Regions from separate parts of the Psychrosphaera sp. HA2-10 genome, predicted to be linked through region 4. Evidence: predicted binding sites of a transcription regulator. Region 4 holds the regulator's gene; each other region holds the start of a gene.
The links. Region 4 encodes sigma-54, which starts transcription at its own class of promoters, with help from an activator protein. Its sites were predicted from a motif close to GTTGGCACGNNNNTNGNNT; they were not measured.
Positions count from the first base shown of each region.

Region 1 (4,366 bases), 370 kb from region 4:
CACCATAAAACTTGTCGTAGTAAAAGTCTGGTAATTTGCTACCGCCTTTTGATGTTTGGCATTCGTTGTCATTGCTTGTCACGAGAGCTGATGAACTCGAACTTTTAGGGCCTTTATTTTTGTCATTTTTGTGATCATGGAAATAGCCAGGGCTAAAACCGTTAAAACGCGTGATTCTGGAAGTAGAGGACATTCCCGCAGATTGGTGACTAGAGTTCGCATTTCCAGTCGCCCACACAGGTGCGGCCGCGATTGCCGTTATTACTGGGGCAACCTTTGCACTTTTGATCAGGAGCTGTCGTCTAGAGGCTTTTAAAGCGCCCTTAACGTCGTTTTTTTGATTTTCCATGTTTCTTACCACCAGAATTTATTACAGAGCTTTGTTTAATTATAAACAGACAAGCCGAAATTATAAACATAATTGTGCAATTTATAGGCCGTATTTTAACTCGTTGATTTTGTTTGTTTTTTATTCCTACTTAGAAGGTGTTGTTAAATATCCTGACAGTAAATAAAATGCCAACTTTTACGCTAGGATATTTACCTAACTACAACAGGTTTATTAAATACAAATATACGCGCAATTTAATATTAAGGTTTTGAAATCTATTTAACTTATTTTAAAGGCAAAATATGAGGAATAAGCTTTACTAATTTATAACGCACAGAACATCATTAAAATGGTTTTACAAACGAAAAATTTAAAGGCACTGTGTAAGTGATAAAGGAACGCAGTTTAGGACAATTGTTATGAATTTCTTGAAAAGTCTATCTAAAAAACCTGTAATAGGTGGTGCGGTTAGATATTTGATGCAAGTGTTAGCCAACCAACAAGCGAAAAGTATTGCTAACCATTTCTCTGAGTATTTGCAACCAACAGTAGCAATGACAGAATCTGAAAAAGAAAAGGCATTCGCAATAAGACACGACGTTTATTGTGAGGAATTAAAATTTGAACCGCTTAGAGAGTCTAGACTGGAAAATGACGAATTTGACAAGCAGTCTATCCACTGCCTCATACAACACCGCTCTACGGAAAAATATGCCGGTACGGTTAGAATGGTATGTTCTAATTCTCCTGAACAACTATTACCAATAGAAAAATATTGCCTAGACTCAATTGATCATCCAACCCTAAACCCAAACCTATTTAAACGCGAAGAAATTTGTGAGATTTCGAGATTAGCAGTACCTTCAGAATTCAGACGTCGACAATCAGATAAGTTTAAAGGTGCTGCGACAGGTGCAATTAATGAAACAGTTTATTCTGAACGTGAATTACGTTGCTTCCCTTTTATTGCGGTAGGTTTATATCTTTCTGCTGCGAGTGTGGTTATGAAGGCCGGCGTAAAACATGTCTTTGTTATGATGGAGCCTAGACTAGCTCGAAGCTTAAAGTTTGTCGGGATAGAGTTCGAACAAATTGGTCCTGTTGTTGACTACCACGGCAAGCGAGCACCTTACTACATAGATCCTTATTCGTTGCATAAAACACTAAGCCCTGGATTTCAGCTATTATTTAAAAATATCATTAATGATCTTTCTTTGGACAACAAAGAAAACTTCGATGCAGAATTAATAGGTGTACATGCCTTTCCAAAAAAACTAATCCAAACTGAGTCATAAGTCGGGCCAAATTATGTTTAATTACGATGATGCTTTTTCAAGAAATATAGGTTGGGTAACGGAGGCCGAACAAGCCAAACTAAAAAACAGCAGAATCGCCTTTGCAGGTTGTGGAGGAGTTGGTTCTGCACATGTAACTGCACTGGCTCGTTTAGGTGTCGGAAATTTTAACATCTCTGATTTTGACGAATATGAAGTACATAACTTTAACCGTCAGCTCGGAGCTTATATGTCTACCATTGATGAGCCTAAATGCTCGGTGATGGGCAAAGTCATCAAAGATATTAATCCAGAAGCAGATGTGAAAGAGTTTCCAACAGGAATCTTTGAAAATAACGTTGATGAATTTCTCGACAACGTAGACATTTACGTTGACTGCTTAGACTTTTTTGCGCTTGAGGCACGAAAGTTAGTTTTTAAAAAATGTGAAGAAAAGCAAATTCCCGTTATAACAGCAGCGCCCTTAGGTATGGGCAGTGCCTATTTGTGCTTTATGCCGGGTAAAATGTCTTATGAACAGTATTTTAGGTTTGAAGACAAACAAACGGAAAATGAGCAATTAATCCAATTTTTAATTGGTCTGTCACCATCAATGTTACAACGTAAGTATTTGGTTCTGCCAGAAAAGGCTGATTTTAAAGCAAAAAAAGGGCCTTCTACGATAATGGGTGTGATGTTTTGTGCAGCGGTTGCAGCATCTAACGTATTAAAAGTACTTCTAAACAGAGGTGACGTGATTGTCGCACCGCATGGCCTCCACTTTGATGGTTACACCAACAAACTCAAGAAAACCTACTTGCCATTTGGAAACCGCGGTATCAAGCAGAGACTAATGTACAAGATAGCGCACAATATAGTTAATAAATAGACTGTCTAACTTTTTTACAAAGTATAATTTAAAAACAGTGAATTAAGAAAAAAGTTATTACAAATCAACATATTATATTGTTGGCAAGTAACTTGCTTTGTACTAGGCAGTACGATACGTTTTGTATCACACAGCTTACAACTCCATTAAGGAAAGTGTTATGAAAACATTTAACAAAGCTTTAGTAGCAACAGGATTAGCAATTGCTTCATGCGCGTCGTTTGCAGATCCTATTGTTATCGATACATCATACATGGCAGGTTATCCAACAGATGTAGCACCGTTCGACACAGATGGTAATTCATTAACTGCAGGTGTTGATGCTCTAACAATTAACGCGAGTAGCACAAACGTTTCAAATTACGTTGATAATAATGGTGTTGCTGGCATTCAAACAGGTGACTATGTTTTTGACTTAGTCCAAGACCGTGGTATCGGCTTAAACTTAGGTACTGCACCTAACAACGGATCTAACACTGAGTTATATAGCTCTGGTTGGGCTTTTGACATTGATTACATGTTAGAAGGTTTTGCAGCTTTAGTTCCAGATACAACAACTCCTACAACAAACTATGTTGGTGTGTTTACTGGTGGTTGGGCGAACATAGACTTAACAGACTTAATTAATAACACAGTTTATGACGACGTACTTAAACTAGAATTAACAGCATCTAACGGTACACCTATTTCAGGTGGTCAAAATGCGTTAACTTTTACGTTTAAAATTGTTGACGTAGTTTCTGGTCTTTTCTTCTCAAACGGAAATGACTTAGCTGACCTACTAGGTGCAAATGTTGTACTTAATATGAAAGCAAACGCTGACTTACAAAATCAAAGTAATGCTCCAGTGTTAGATGGTACATACGAGATTGGTGGTACTACATATGACAAGTACACTAGAACAACTTCATTAGGTTCTATTGACTTACGTCTAGTATCTGAACCATCAACGTTAGCTATCTTCGGTTTAAGCCTTTTAGGTTTAGCTGGTGTAGCAAGACGTAAAGCTAAATAAGACTTAGCTTAAATAAAAAAAACCAGTTGATTATCAACTGGTTTTTTTATGTCTGTTATTTACTATCGCCGATCATTTCATCTGACTAACGATAAGCTTCTTTTCCAATAAACCAGCATGATCTGGTGCAATGACTAAGCCTTTTTCAATCCACTCTTTTGCATTGTCTTTTTGTTTTAAACTTAAATAAATATCAGCAATAGTATCTATAACCTGGCTATTGTTTGGCGCAATTTCTGCAGCTTTTAATGCAAAGCTTAATGCCTCTTTATGTTTGCCTTGTTCAGTATATAAATAAGCGACATTATTTAATGCGACTAAATTTTTATCGTTTAGGGTAAGTAACTTAGAGTAGTATTTTAACGCTTTTACTTTATCTAAATATATAAAGTGATTTGCCAAAATAAAGGTAGCATTTGCATCATTTGGTTTACTTTCTACATGTTGCTCTAAAAACGTAATACCTTTATCTGTATTCTTGTCTTTTGTGTAAGTAATGTAAATAATCGCTGCAGTGCCATTTGAATCCCATTTCTCGTAGCTTTCCAAAAGAATTGGCAAAGAGTCAGAATAGTTTCCTTTCATTGCGATAATTTGGCCTGTCACTCGAAGGCCCATACCAGAAGTTCGAATGTCGTCTGTCACATTCTCCATCACACTTTCTGCTAGTTTTATTTTGCCTGTGTTAATTGCGTGGTAGGCTTTAAATAATAAAAACAAAGAATTATCAGGGAATAAGGCCAACGCCTTTTCAGCCGTTTCTATAGTCAGTTTATGTAACCCAAGAGTTTCAGTGATTTGCAATTTGTTGGCCCAACTCACCGGTTTATTTGGCGAAGCCTTAATCCAACTATCTG
Region 1 covers NZ_CM146341.1:2,735,722-2,740,087, reverse strand. Annotated here, with positions in the region: gene ACZ1GV_RS12440 (hypothetical protein) at 1-349, opposite strand, end outside; gene ACZ1GV_RS12435 (PEP-CTERM/exosortase system-associated acyltransferase) at 751-1,626, shown strand; gene ACZ1GV_RS12430 (ThiF family adenylyltransferase) at 1,640-2,494, shown strand; gene ACZ1GV_RS12425 (PEP-CTERM sorting domain-containing protein) at 2,655-3,509, shown strand; gene prsT (XrtA/PEP-CTERM system TPR-repeat protein PrsT) at 3,582-4,366, opposite strand, start outside.
Region 1: the regulator sigma-54 is predicted to act here: its motif matches at 2,574-2,592, upstream of ACZ1GV_RS12425 (PEP-CTERM sorting domain-containing protein).

Region 2 (4,366 bases), 490 kb from region 4:
TAATTTAGATGATGTTACCAGTTTATTTGGAAAACCCGACTGGTTTTTAGGTGTAATGGTAAACAGAGACAAAAAAATTAATGTTGTTGAGTCAGCCAAATGGGTCATGCCAGAAAAATATGATGACTCATTACAAGCAAAATTAGACTATAAATACTTAATTATGTTGGGTGAAAGTAATTGGGGTTTAGCGGCAGAAAAGCTCGTTACTACTGAGTATATAAAACCAGATGACGTTAAATGGCGTACTCAGCCTGGTAAGCGCCCATGGCTATTAGGCACGATTAAAGAAAAAATGTGTGCTTTATTGCATGTCAATGATTTAGTTGCCATGCTTGATAAAGGCATAAATGCACGACAAGAATAAAGTTATTCAATTTAGGAGTTGCTCAAATGAGTGAAGAAAGAGCCCCAGTCACTAAGTTAACAGACGGTAATGATGAAGTCTTGCAGTGGGTGACGTTTCGTTTAGAAGATGAAACTTATGGTATCAACGTAATGCAAGTTCAGGAAGTATTGCGATACACTGAAATAGCTCCTGTTCCAGGTGCTCCTGAATATGTACTGGGTATTATCAATCTTCGTGGTAATGTTGTAACGGTTATCGATACACGTGCTCGCTTTGGTTTGACCAATGGTGAGGTCAGCGATAACTCTCGAATCGTAATTATTGAGTCTGATAAGCAAGTTATCGGTATTTTAGTCGATAGCGTGGCTGAAGTTGTATATCTGAAAACGTCAGAAATAGATAGCGCACCAAACGTAGGCACAGATGAGAGTGCTAAGTTCATACAAGGTGTTAGTAACAGAGGTGGTGAGTTACTTATTTTAGTTGACTTGAATAAGCTCATGACCGATGAAGAATGGGACGAAATTTCAGATATCTAAATCTGGGAAGCGAATATATGATGGTGTCGACAGGGATTTTAATTGCAGTTTTAGTAGTCTGTTTAATTGGATTATTAATTTTAATGTCACGCCATCGTAAGTTATCTACTAAACAACAACTTTTGCATGCTCAATTCCAAGAAAACCTGCAGTACCAAGACGAAGCTTTGGCCCAACTTAAACAACAACTTCAAAATGATAAGTTGTTGCATTCAAAGTCTGATCAGTATTTACAGCAACTAAAAGATCTAGTACTTCAGCTGCAAACAAATCAACAACAACAGCTAGATGTAATTACCGAGTTAAACAACAAGGTTTTGCTACTAGAGCAAGAAAATCAACCAAACCCGTTATATACACGCGCTAAAAAAATGATTGAGTTAGGCGCAGACGTCGAAGAAGTTATTCAAGAATGTGAAATTTCTCGTTCAGAAGCTCAACTACTTGTTTCGATGCACAGACAAAACAAAACAGCCTAATCTACCACGTTACTTCTTCACCTAGTTTAGCCCTTTTAAAATAAGCCTTTCAAGCTCTGGCACGATTAATGCTTTTACAAGATAAGTATTTTTAACGTCGAGCAATTGACGGAGGCAAAGATGGATAAGCTCTTATATGTATCCATGTCCGGAGCGAAACAAAATTTAATCGGTATTTCAATGAATGCCAACAACTTAGCCAATGCAAAAACGGCTGGTTTTCGTTCTGACTTTGAACAGCAACGATCAATGCAAGCCTTTGGTGATGGCCTTCCTACGCGTGTTTTTGCTATGGAAGAACGCCCAGGTTCAAAAATGCATCATGGTGCAATTTCAACAACAGGCCGTGAGCTTGATGTTGCCATCTCGGGACGCGGTTGGTTGGCGGTTCAAGATAAAAATGGTGAAGAGGCTTACACACGAGAAGGCAACCTCCAAATTACACGTGACGGCTTATTGACGACTGCTAAAGGTACGCCAATTTTAGGCGAAGGTGGACCAATAGTTATTCCTGTTCCAGTAGAAAAGGTTGAAATTGGACCGGATGGCAGCATCACGGTTCGTCCTCAAGGTGCCCCAGCTAATTTTTTAGAAGTCGTTGATCGGTTAAAAGTTATCGAACCGCCAAGTGACAACGATTTGACAAAAGGGCTTGATGGTTTATTTCGATCTAAAGATGCAGTGCTGTCTAATGAGGCCTGTGGATTTTGTGAAGCATCGCCAAATATACGCATCGTCAGTGGCGCTTTAGAAATGAGTAACGTTAACCCGGTTGAAGAAATGGTGGCGATGATATCGCACCAGCGTCAATACGAAATGCAAATAAAAATGATGAAAAAAGCGGAAGATATAGATCGTTCGCAAGACACGTTGTTACGAATAGTTTAATTAGAATCAATTGAGGAGGCGGCTATGCATCCCGCACTTTGGATAAGTAAAACAGGCTTAGATGCCCAACAAACAGACATTGCTGTTATTTCAAACAACTTAGCTAATGCCAGTACGATTGGTTTTAAGAAAAGCCGTGCTGTGTTTGAAGACTTGCTCTATCAAAATATAAACCAACCTGGAGGGCGATCTTCTCAAGATACTGAGTTACCGAACGGTCTGATGTTAGGTGCGGGTACTAAAGTTGTCGCAACTCAAAAGAATTTCTCGCAAGGCAATATGTCTACTACAGAGAATAGTTTAGATTTTATGATCCAAGGCGATGGATTTTTTGAAATTCAACGACCAGATGGAACGTTGGCGTATTCAAGAAACGGACAATTTTCGCTAGATGAGAATGGTCGAATCGTTACATCCGGTGCAGGTTTTCCTCTGCAACCAGAGATGAACGTACCGCCTGAAGCAAAATCAATTACCATCTCCCAACAGGGTGAAGTTACGGTTCAGTTGCCTGGGCAGGGTGCTGGTGTAGCGATTGGTCAGCTTACGATAAGTGACTTTATTAATCCGGCCGGTTTAGAGCCAATAGGTCAAAACTTATTCACTGAAACAGGTGTAAGTGGCGCTCCGGTTCAAGGTAACCCTGGCGTAAATGGCTTAGGCATTATTGTTCAAGGCGCGTTAGAGACATCAAATGTGAACGTGACAGAAGAACTAGTGAACATGATTGAAAGTCAGCGAGTTTATGAAATGAACTCAAAAGTCATTTCATCAGTTGACCAGATGCTTGGTTTCATTACGCAGCAACTTTAATTAATAGACGTTTTCGGAGCATGATTATGAACATCAATAGTTCGCTAAATCAATTAAACCAAACCATCATGGATGTGGCTAAAACTAGTACGTTATTGATTGGATTAGGCTTATTGAGTGGTTGCGCTATGAACCATGATGTTGTCGAAGAAGATCCATTTTTCGCACCTATTATGCCGGAAATTCCAACAGAAGAAGTTGTAGCAACCGGTAGCTTGTATCATACCGGTTGGTCTAATGGCCTGTACTCAGACACAAAAGCCAGGCGTGTAGGCGACATCATTACGGTGATGTTGATGGAAAATACGCAAGCGTCTAAAACAGCAAAAACAGAAACAAAAAAAGAAACAGATGCAAGCCTTTCACCGTTAGTAGGTTTAAACGGACTCGCACCAACAATTAACGGAAATACGTTAGAAATGGGTATTGAGTCTGATAGCACGTTTAAAGGCGACGCTAAGTCGAATCAAAGTAATAGTCTAAATGGACAAATAACAGTTCACGTTTTACGTGTGTTGCCAAATGGTAACTTGATTATTCGTGGCGAAAAGTGGTTAACGTTAAATACAGGACAAGAATTCATTCGTCTGACAGGCATAGTCAGATCAGAAGATGTGTCGTCTGATAATACCGTTGATTCTACTCGCGTAGCAAACGCTCGAATTTCATATAGCGGCAAAGGTTCCTTGGCTGAAGCCCAAGAAACAGGCTGGTTATCACAATTCTTCATGAGCACAATGTGGCCGTTTTAGGGGAATGAGATGAAAATATTATTAAGTATAGTTACCGTGGTAGGCCTGTTATTAAGTAGCAGTGTAAATGCGGTCCGTATAAAAGATGTATCAACGGTTCAAGGCATCAGATCAAACCAACTAGTAGGTTATGGTCTAGTGGTAGGTTTACCTGGAACAGGCGAACAAACAAGTTTTACTGAGCAAAGTTTTAAAGCAATGTTAGGCAATTTTGGTATTCAATTACCAGCTAGCCTAAAACCCAAAATTAAGAACGTTGCAGCTGTTGCGGTACATGCCGATTTACCGGCATTCTCAAAGCCAGGCCAAAACATAGATATAACAGTCTCGTCAATTGGTAGCGCGGGAAGTTTACGAGGTGGCACGTTACTACAGACGTTCCTTAAGGGCGCTGATGGTAAAATATATGCAGTAGCTCAAGGTTCCTTAGTCGTTGGGGGCTTAGGTGTGCAAGGCTTAGATGGTTCACAAGTTGTGATTAATACACCGACTGTTGGTCGCATACCAAATGGTGCAACGGTAGAGCGCAGTGTGCCTACTCCTTTT
Region 2 covers NZ_CM146341.1:1,885,312-1,889,677, reverse strand. Annotated here, with positions in the region: gene ACZ1GV_RS08725 (chemotaxis protein CheW) at 1-367, shown strand, start outside; gene ACZ1GV_RS08720 (chemotaxis protein CheW) at 394-888, shown strand; gene ACZ1GV_RS08715 (DUF2802 domain-containing protein) at 906-1,367, shown strand; gene flgF (flagellar basal-body rod protein FlgF) at 1,488-2,255, shown strand; gene flgG (flagellar basal-body rod protein FlgG) at 2,280-3,068, shown strand; gene flgH (flagellar basal body L-ring protein FlgH) at 3,137-3,820, shown strand; gene ACZ1GV_RS08695 (flagellar basal body P-ring protein FlgI) at 3,830-4,366, shown strand, end outside.
Region 2: the regulator sigma-54 is predicted to act here: its motif matches at 1,423-1,441, upstream of flgF (flagellar basal-body rod protein FlgF).

Region 3 (4,366 bases), 460 kb from region 4:
AAGACTCATTAATGAAAGCAATTAAAGGTGCGGACGACGCATTAAAAGAGAAGATCTTAAAGAACATGTCGAAACGTGCTGCCGATATGATGGCAGATGATTTGGAGGCGATGCCACCAATTCGAGTTTCGGAAGTTGAAACAGCGCAGAAAGAAATCTTAGCTATCGCTCGTCGTTTAGCAGACGCGGGTGAAATTATGTTAGGCGGTGGTGGTGGTGAAGACTTCTTGTAAGTCTTCATTTTAAAAAGTCTAAGTGAGTAAATTGTGACTGAAAAATTGACTAATAAACCGATAACGCCAACTCGAGAAATGTTAGAAATCCTTGAGGAATGGGCCGCGCCTGATGTTAGTGCGTCAAAAAAAGCAACCGTGGTAGGTAAAACAAATTTTTTAGGCGTACCTATTGAGGAGCTATATAAAGCTAAGCCTCAATTAATTGAACCTGAAGCAGAAGAAGTGCCACAACTTACTGCGGCTGAAATTGAAACCATTCGCCAACAAGCGTTTGAAGAGGGATTTGCAGAAGGGCGTCAGGCAGGTATAGAAAAAGGTTATGAAGAAGGCTTGGCTCAAGGTAAAGAGGAAGGTCTTGAATTAGGTCATAAAGACGGTTTTGAAGCGGGTAAAGAAGAGGGTTCAGAAGATATTAAACAGCAGTTAGCTCGTTGGGAAAGTTTACTTCAGCAGTTATATAATCCAATTGAGCGTGTTGATAAGTCTACTGAACAGCAATTATTAAATTTGGCTGTCATGCTCGCCGAGTCAGTACTTAGAACCGAAATCAAGTCGAACAAAGACAGCCTTTTAGCGGCGTTACACGAATCTGTTGCAGCTTTACCTTTTAATACCGAATTTGCTGAAATACACATGCATCCGGATGATTTAGCGTTGATTCAAGAGCAGTATTCAGAAGCCGAGTTAGCAGAACAAAAGTGGATTCTTAAGCCTGAAGCACATTTCAACATTGGTGATGTGATTGTTGCAACCCCGAACTCTTTGATAGATCGAACACTGGAACAACGCATTAAACAGACGTTCGATGATTTTATTGAAGACATGGGCTTGCAATCTGAAACGAACAAAGGTCCATCTGTGGGTCAGGCCGTAAGTTTAGATGAAAACAACCTTGATACAAATATTCCAGAAACAGAGCCAACACATCAGGCCGAACAGCAAAAGCAAAATGATTCTGACAACGCAGATGCAATTGATCCACAGCAGGACTCATAATGACATCACTTTCAGAGAAAATCATTAAAGCCCAGCGACGTGTTAAAGATGCGGTCCCTGAGGTATCAGGACGATTAACTAAGGTTAATGGTTTAACACTCGAAGCGGTTGGCGTATCCGTGCCATTAGGCGGACATTGTCGAATTCAGACGATGACTGGCGAAGTGGACGCGGAGGTTGTCGGTTTTGAAAACGATAAAATATTCTTAATGCCAACAGACCAAGTTGAAGGCATCGTCCCACGAGGTCGAGTTACTACATCCAGTCGCAGTCAAAAGTTACCATTGTCTTTATCGTTGCTTGGACGTGTTATAGATCCGGCAGGTCAGCCACTTGACGGTTTAGGCCCAATAGAAGCTGATGCAGATGCAAATCATAAATCTAAGCCAATTAACCCATTATCCAGACGACCGATTAAATCTTCTATCGATGTCGGAGTAAAAGCAATTAATGGTATTTTGACGGTTGGTCAAGGCCAGCGTATGGGTTTATTTGCAGGCTCTGGTGTAGGTAAGTCCGTATTGCTAGGCATGATGACAAAGGGGACAACTGCTGATGTAGTGGTCGTCGGTTTGATAGGCGAGCGTGGTCGAGAAGTAAAAGAATTCATTGATGAAATTTTAGGTGAAGAAGGCAGGCAAAGAGCCGTCGTTGTCGCTGCACCTGCGGATATGGCACCTATTCGTCGGTTAAAGGGTTGTGAAACTGCAACTCAGGTGGCTGAGTACTTTAGAGATCAGGGTTTAAATGTACTACTGCTTATCGACTCAATCACTCGATATGCTCAAGCCCAGCGAGAAATTGCTTTGGCAATTGGTGAGCCACCTGCAACAAAAGGTTACCCGGCATCGGTATTTGCCAAGTTACCGGCATTGGTAGAGCGAGCAGGTAACGGCGGTGACGGACAAGGTTCAATAACGGCATTTTATACTGTGTTATCAGAGGGAGATGATCTACAAGATCCGATTGCCGACGCCTCTCGTGCGATTTTAGATGGTCATATTGTGTTGTCTCGAGACTTAGCCGATGCAGGGCACTATCCGGCAATAGATGTAACTAAATCCATAAGCCGTGTGATGCCACAGGTAACATCACCTGAACATTTGCAAATGGCGCTTCGCTTTAAAAAATACCTATCAGCTTACGAGCAAAATAAAGATCTCATTTCAATCGGGGCTTATGCATCTGGTAGCAATCCAGTTGTTGATAAAGCAATTCAACTCAAGCCCGTCATAGATGCTTATTTACAGCAAAAAATGTCTGATATATATCCTTATGATCAATCGTTAATGCAGCTTCAAGCGCTAACTAATGAAATGCCATAATGGAGTTTATGTATGAGCAAAGACGATAACCAACTTTTAGTTTTAAAAAAAATAGAATCTGATAAAGAACAGCAAGCTATAACAGCGATGCAGTCGGCTCAGTCTTACTTGCAATCGAATGAAGCTAAACTTCGAGAAGTACAATCTTATAAATTAGATTATTTGAAGCGTATGCAAGAACGAGGTGTAACGGGTATTGGTGGCGCTAGCTATCAACATTATCAGCGCTTTATAGTGCAATTAGACCAAGGCATTAGCGCGCAAGCGAACGTTGTAGATATCGCAAAGCAAGTGGTTGAACAACGTAAACAAGAATGGTTTGCGCAAAAAAATAAAGTAAAAGCCGTAGATACTTTACTTACAAAAAAAGCCCTAGAAAGACAGCAGCGTATTGATAAGTACGAACAAAATCAGTCAGATGAGTTCGCATCTCAGCAATATATACGCCGTAAGTTGGCGATTTAGCACTTCCTTTACCACCCTCATGTTCAATTAAATAAAATGGCTTTCTTCCAGATTGGAACGATCCTTGAATAGTAAATCAATAATTAAGTGACTTTGATGCCGAATATTGGTTAGGAGCAATCATGCTACAACAACACAGAATTTTACCAGAGCCTTTACCTACAAAGCCTGTAGAGCGAGACGTGAGTGTTAAAAGAAATCAGTATGAGTCTAAATCTAACGATACGAGGCAAGATTTTGATAGTGCCATGGTGGCAATTAATAGGCGGCAAAAGCAACGCCAATTAGAAGAACATCAAGCTTATAAAAGAGAGCAGAATCAAGTTGAGAATGTGAGAGATCGAAACTCACGGGACAATGATGTCTCAGCTAACGCTAAAACCGACTATTCAAATAATGACAAAGTTACAGCAAACAAAGATCGAAATATTGCAGATAATGATAAGCGAGCGAATTCGGGCATCGAGCCTGGTGAGACTCGTTCGTCAAATAGCAAAAAACACTTAAATGAAGGTGACAAAGATAAGCTTACGGTAGCAATGTCATCGTTACAAAAAGACGAAAAAGCAAATGAAGTTTTACAGGAATTGGCTACTAAATATTCTGGCAAAGAGCTTGTACAAAAACTAAATCAGCTATTGAATTCTTTGATTCAAGGGACTGGCGACGAAGCTTCTCAATCAACATCTGATCCATTAGTTGCTAAAGACTCTGAGTTGTTTGATAAGTTGCTTACTCAATCAAGTAATTCTGAGCTCGCAACCCTAGTTAAACAATTGCAAGCATTACCTGATATCGAACAGTTATCACAGGATCTACAACTACAACTTAAGCAATTACTTGCCCGTTTCTCTGACATTATTAATAGCGAAGATACATCAAACCAAATTGATAAAACCACACTAGAGGCGACAGACGCTATTTTTGAGAGTACTGAATTAAAGACTCCACAGAGCGTCAATGACACAGCCCAAGGTCTTGAATTTAACTCGGCACAAGATCGGTTAGGAGACTTTTTAAAGAAGCTTATTTTAGGCAATGAAACACTATCAAAGTCGACGGACCAAGGCGAAGTTGAAAGTGAAACTATGCAACCATTAAATTGGTTAAACAACTTAATGTCGCAAGTTAAATCTGATAACCAAAACAACGCAGATACAGATACAGACACAACCGAGCTTCAACCAAGTACAGTTATGGGTGCTACGTTAAAAGATCAAAAAGCCATGGACGCAGCACTTATTGCAAAGGCGCAGGCTTTATTAGATGGCGTTAATGTAACTAATTTAAATACATCACTAGATCAAGAGCAATTGCAACAAGCTGCAGTAATGACGATGAATA
Region 3 covers NZ_CM146341.1:1,909,248-1,913,613, reverse strand. Annotated here, with positions in the region: gene fliG (flagellar motor switch protein FliG) at 1-233, shown strand, start outside; gene fliH (flagellar assembly protein FliH) at 267-1,232, shown strand; gene fliI (flagellar protein export ATPase FliI) at 1,232-2,557, shown strand; gene fliJ (flagellar export protein FliJ) at 2,570-3,022, shown strand; gene ACZ1GV_RS08825 (flagellar hook-length control protein FliK) at 3,145-4,366, shown strand, end outside.
Region 3: the regulator sigma-54 is predicted to act here: its motif matches at 3,074-3,092, upstream of ACZ1GV_RS08825 (flagellar hook-length control protein FliK).

Region 4 (4,366 bases):
ATTACAAAAATAACACTATGTATTTCAGCGGTAACGTAAAAATACAACAAGGGACGCTCACGATCACTGCTGATGAATTATATGTAATTACAAAAGACGGCGTAGGCGAAAAACTAATAGCAAAAGGCAAACCTGCTCGCTTTTTGCAAAATGATCCTAATAACGAAGCATTAGAGGCCACAGCATTAGAAGTCGTTTATATGATTAATGAGCGTATTTTAGAATTGAATGGCCAAGCTAAATATAAGCAAGGTAGCTCGATTGTTGAAAGTGGTAATATCGTATTTGATTTAAATGCACAAAGAGTCAAAGCTGATGGCGACAAGTCCACAGGTGGTCGTGTAACTACTACGATAAAAACGAAAAAAACACAGCCAAATAATTAAGTAGAGAAATTAAATATGACCAAGTTGGTGGCAAAGCACTTAGCCAAATCCTATAAAAGTCGTCAAGTTGTTAAAGATGTGAGCTTGTCGGTAGAAGCTGGTCAAGTAGTTGGCTTGTTAGGACCAAATGGCGCCGGTAAAACAACAACTTTTTACATGATTGTTGGTTTAGTGCCTAACGATAAAGGCTTAATTCAGCTTGATGATATCGATTTGAGTCACGAACCGATGCATGTAAGAGCTCGCAAAGGCATTGGTTATTTACCACAAGAATCGTCTATCTTTAAAAAGCTGACAGTTTCACAAAACATAATGTCGGTACTAGAGATGCGAAAAGATATCGATGCAAACCAACAAGCTGATTTGCTTGATGACTTAATTGCTGAATTCCATATTGATCATATTCGCGATAGTCTTGGCATGGCATTGTCTGGTGGTGAGCGACGCCGCGTAGAAATTGCAAGGGCATTGGCTGCCGATCCAAAAATTATTCTATTAGATGAGCCTTTTGCGGGTGTTGATCCTATATCTGTCATAGATATAAAGAAAATAATTCAACAATTAACAGCAAAGGGAATTGGTGTACTTATTACCGATCATAATGTCCGTGAAACACTTGATGTCTGCGAAAAAGCCTATATCGTTAGTCATGGAGAGCTTATTGCTGAGGGAACTCCGGCTCAAGTGCTAGAAAGTGACATAGTTAAGAAAGTTTATCTTGGTGACCAGTTCAAACTTTGATATTTTGGTAGCACGAATAAGTTTATTTTAGTCAGTACTTTACTGGGATCAAATGAGACCAACATTACAACTTAAAATGGGTCAGCAGTTAACAATGACCCCGCAATTACAGCAGGCTATTCGTCTGTTGCAGTTGTCGTCATTAGAATTGCAACAAGAGATCCAAGAAGCCTTGGATAGTAATCCTTTGTTGGAAGCTGATGAAGAGCATGGCTCAGTTGAACAAATCGATTTACCACAGGACAACCATGATCGTCATGAAAATGAAGCCTCTGTTTCATCTAACGACGACGATATCGAGTGGACGCGAGAAGAACGCGATACAAACGAAAATATACAAGATCAGACCATAAGTGATGACTTGCCCACAGATTCCAGTTGGGATGACTACATGAGCGCAGCTCCTGCAAGCTCAGGCCCTGCTTACGACGGTGAAGACACCGTTTATCAAGGTGAAACAACTGTTGATATTCAAGACCATCTAAAATGGCAATTAAATCTATCCCCTTTTTCCGAACATGACTTAGCTATTGCAACAGCCATTATTGATGCTATTGATGACAAAGGCTTTTTGACGGTATCTGTTGAGGATATCGTTGAGTCTGTAGACATAGAAGATGTTGAGATAGAGGAAGTTGAAGCGGTTTTAAAACGCATCCAACACTTTGATCCCATTGGTGTTGCAACGCGAGGGTTACAAGAGTGCTTGTTGGTTCAGTTAAAGCAATATAGTCCTGACACACCTTGGCGTGAAGAGGCTATTGAACTTATTGCTGAAAATATCGACCTCTTAGCGAACCGTGATTATCGCACTATAATTCGCAAAACAAGATTAAAAGAATCAGAATTAAAAGAAGCACTAGACTTGATTCAACAACTGAATCCAAATCCCGCAAGCCTAGTTATAAAAGACGAAATTGACTATGTAATTCCAGATGTTACCGTCGTAAAGAAAAAAGGTCGTTGGTTAGTAGAGCTAAATCCTAATTCTATGCCTAAAATTAAAGTGAACGAACAATATGCTTCACTGTCTAAAACTTCAACCAATAGCTCTGATGCGCAATTTGTTCGTTCACACTTACAAGAAGCAAAATGGTTTATTAAAAGTTTAGAAAGCAGAAACGACACTTTATTGAAGGTATCTAATTGTATCGTGCAACAACAACAAGCATTTTTTGAATACGGACCAGAGGCGATGAAACCAATGGTTCTAAATGATGTAGCAGAAATGGTCGATATGCATGAGTCCACGATATCGCGTGTGACAACACAAAAGTTCATGCACACTCCCAGAGGAATCTTTGAGTTAAAGTATTTCTTTTCTAGCCACGTTAGCACCGAAAATGGTGGTGAATGTTCATCCACTGCAATACGGGCTTTAATAAGAAAGTTAGTTGCTGCAGAAAACCAAGCAAAACCGTTAAGTGACAGTAAGATTGCTGATATTCTGGCCGAACAGGGCATCCAAGTAGCCAGAAGAACTATCGCAAAATACCGGGAATCGTTAAACATTCCCCCTTCAAACCAGAGAAAACGATTGGTTTAACAATCCATTTTATCAATTCAGAAGGAAGTGCATATGCAAATTAATTTAACTTGTCGTCATGTCGATGCAACAGAGTCTTTAAAAGAGTATGTTGATACGAAATTTGCAAAGTTAGAACGTCATTTTGACCATATTAATAACGTCCACGTGATTTTAGACGTTGAGAAACTCAACCAAAAAGCAGAAGCAACCATGCACGTAAATGGTGGTGAACTATTTGCGGCATCCGAGCATACTGATATGTATGCTGCAATTGATTCCTTAATTGATAAACTTGACCGTCAAGTAATTAAACATAAAGAAAAGTTAACTAGACATTAACTCTTTTTATTAATTTTAAAGCGCCATGGACGGTGCTTTTAACCAATCTTTTGAGATTTAAATCAAAAGAGTAAAGCAGTAAAAGATAACCATGAATGTAAAGCTACTCCTGCGACCTGAGTGCACAAAAGTGCTGACAGATTGCCAAAGCAAGAAAAAGATCCTCGAACACATCGCAGAGATCGCGAGTACAAAATTACCAGATCTCACTTGCACAGATATACTCTCGAGTTTGATGAATCGAGAAAAGTTGGGAAGCACAGGAATAGGAAATGGCGTTGCTATTCCTCATGGAAAAATAAAACCAAATGAAAGCCCAGTGGCGGTATTAATTGTTATCCACCCTGGCATTGATTACGATGCAATAGACAATAGACCAGTTGACGTATTTTTTGCGTTACTCGTTCCCGAAGATCAGTGTGATGTGCATTTAAATACGTTAGCATCAATCGCAGAGATTTTTGATAATAAAGAAATGCTTCGTAAAATAAGAAGCGCCGAAACTGATAATGATCTTTACCAAATAATTGAAGCTGCTTAATCATGCATATATTTATCGTTAGTGGCCGTTCAGGCTCAGGGAAGACTGTCGTATTAAGAGTACTAGAGGATCTAGGCTACTATTGCGTAGATAATTTACCGGTTAATCTATTACCTGCATTATCACACTCCTTATCTAAAAATTATCCTCAAGTTGCCGTCAGTATTGACGTTAGAAACTTACCCAGCTCTGAACAAGAGTTAATGGATAATTTAGATTTCTTACCTAAAGGCGTAAAGACGACCGTTCTATATATAGATGCTAAAGATGACGTATTAATTCGTCGCTATAGTGAAACAAGACGCCTACACCCTTTAACCAAAGGTGATGCGTCATTACCTGATGCAATCGCACAGGAGAGTAAGCTTTTAGATGGGTTATCGTCTAGAGCAGATTTATATATTGATACCTCGGATTTAAATGTTCATCAACTAACCGAGATGGTGAGAGAAAAGATATTAGGGAAGTCTGATAAAGAACTTATTATTACGTTCGAGTCCTTCGGTTTTAAATATGGTGTACCAAATGATATCGATTTTGTATTTGACGCTCGATTTCTACCAAACCCTCATTGGGAACCAGAGCTTAGAGCATTAACCGGTTTAGACTTACCTGTGAAAGATTTTTTCTCTAGTCAACCACTTGTGAATAAATTCATATTTCAAATCAATAACTTTATGTCCACCTGGCTACCTCACTTAGAGCGTAATAATCGTAGTTATTTAACGATCGCAATAGGCTGCACCGGAGGAAAGCATAGGTCTGTATATATTGCTGAAACGCTAGCTGAGCAATTCCGTTCTCGTGGAAAAAATGTAAAAACTCGCCATC
Region 4 covers NZ_CM146341.1:2,370,595-2,374,960, forward strand. Annotated here, with positions in the region: gene lptA (lipopolysaccharide transport periplasmic protein LptA) at 1-386, shown strand, start outside; gene lptB (LPS export ABC transporter ATP-binding protein) at 402-1,127, shown strand; gene ACZ1GV_RS10850 (RNA polymerase factor sigma-54) at 1,180-2,673, shown strand; gene hpf (ribosome hibernation promoting factor) at 2,707-2,994, shown strand; gene ptsN (PTS IIA-like nitrogen regulatory protein PtsN) at 3,086-3,535, shown strand; gene rapZ (RNase adapter RapZ) at 3,538-4,366, shown strand, end outside.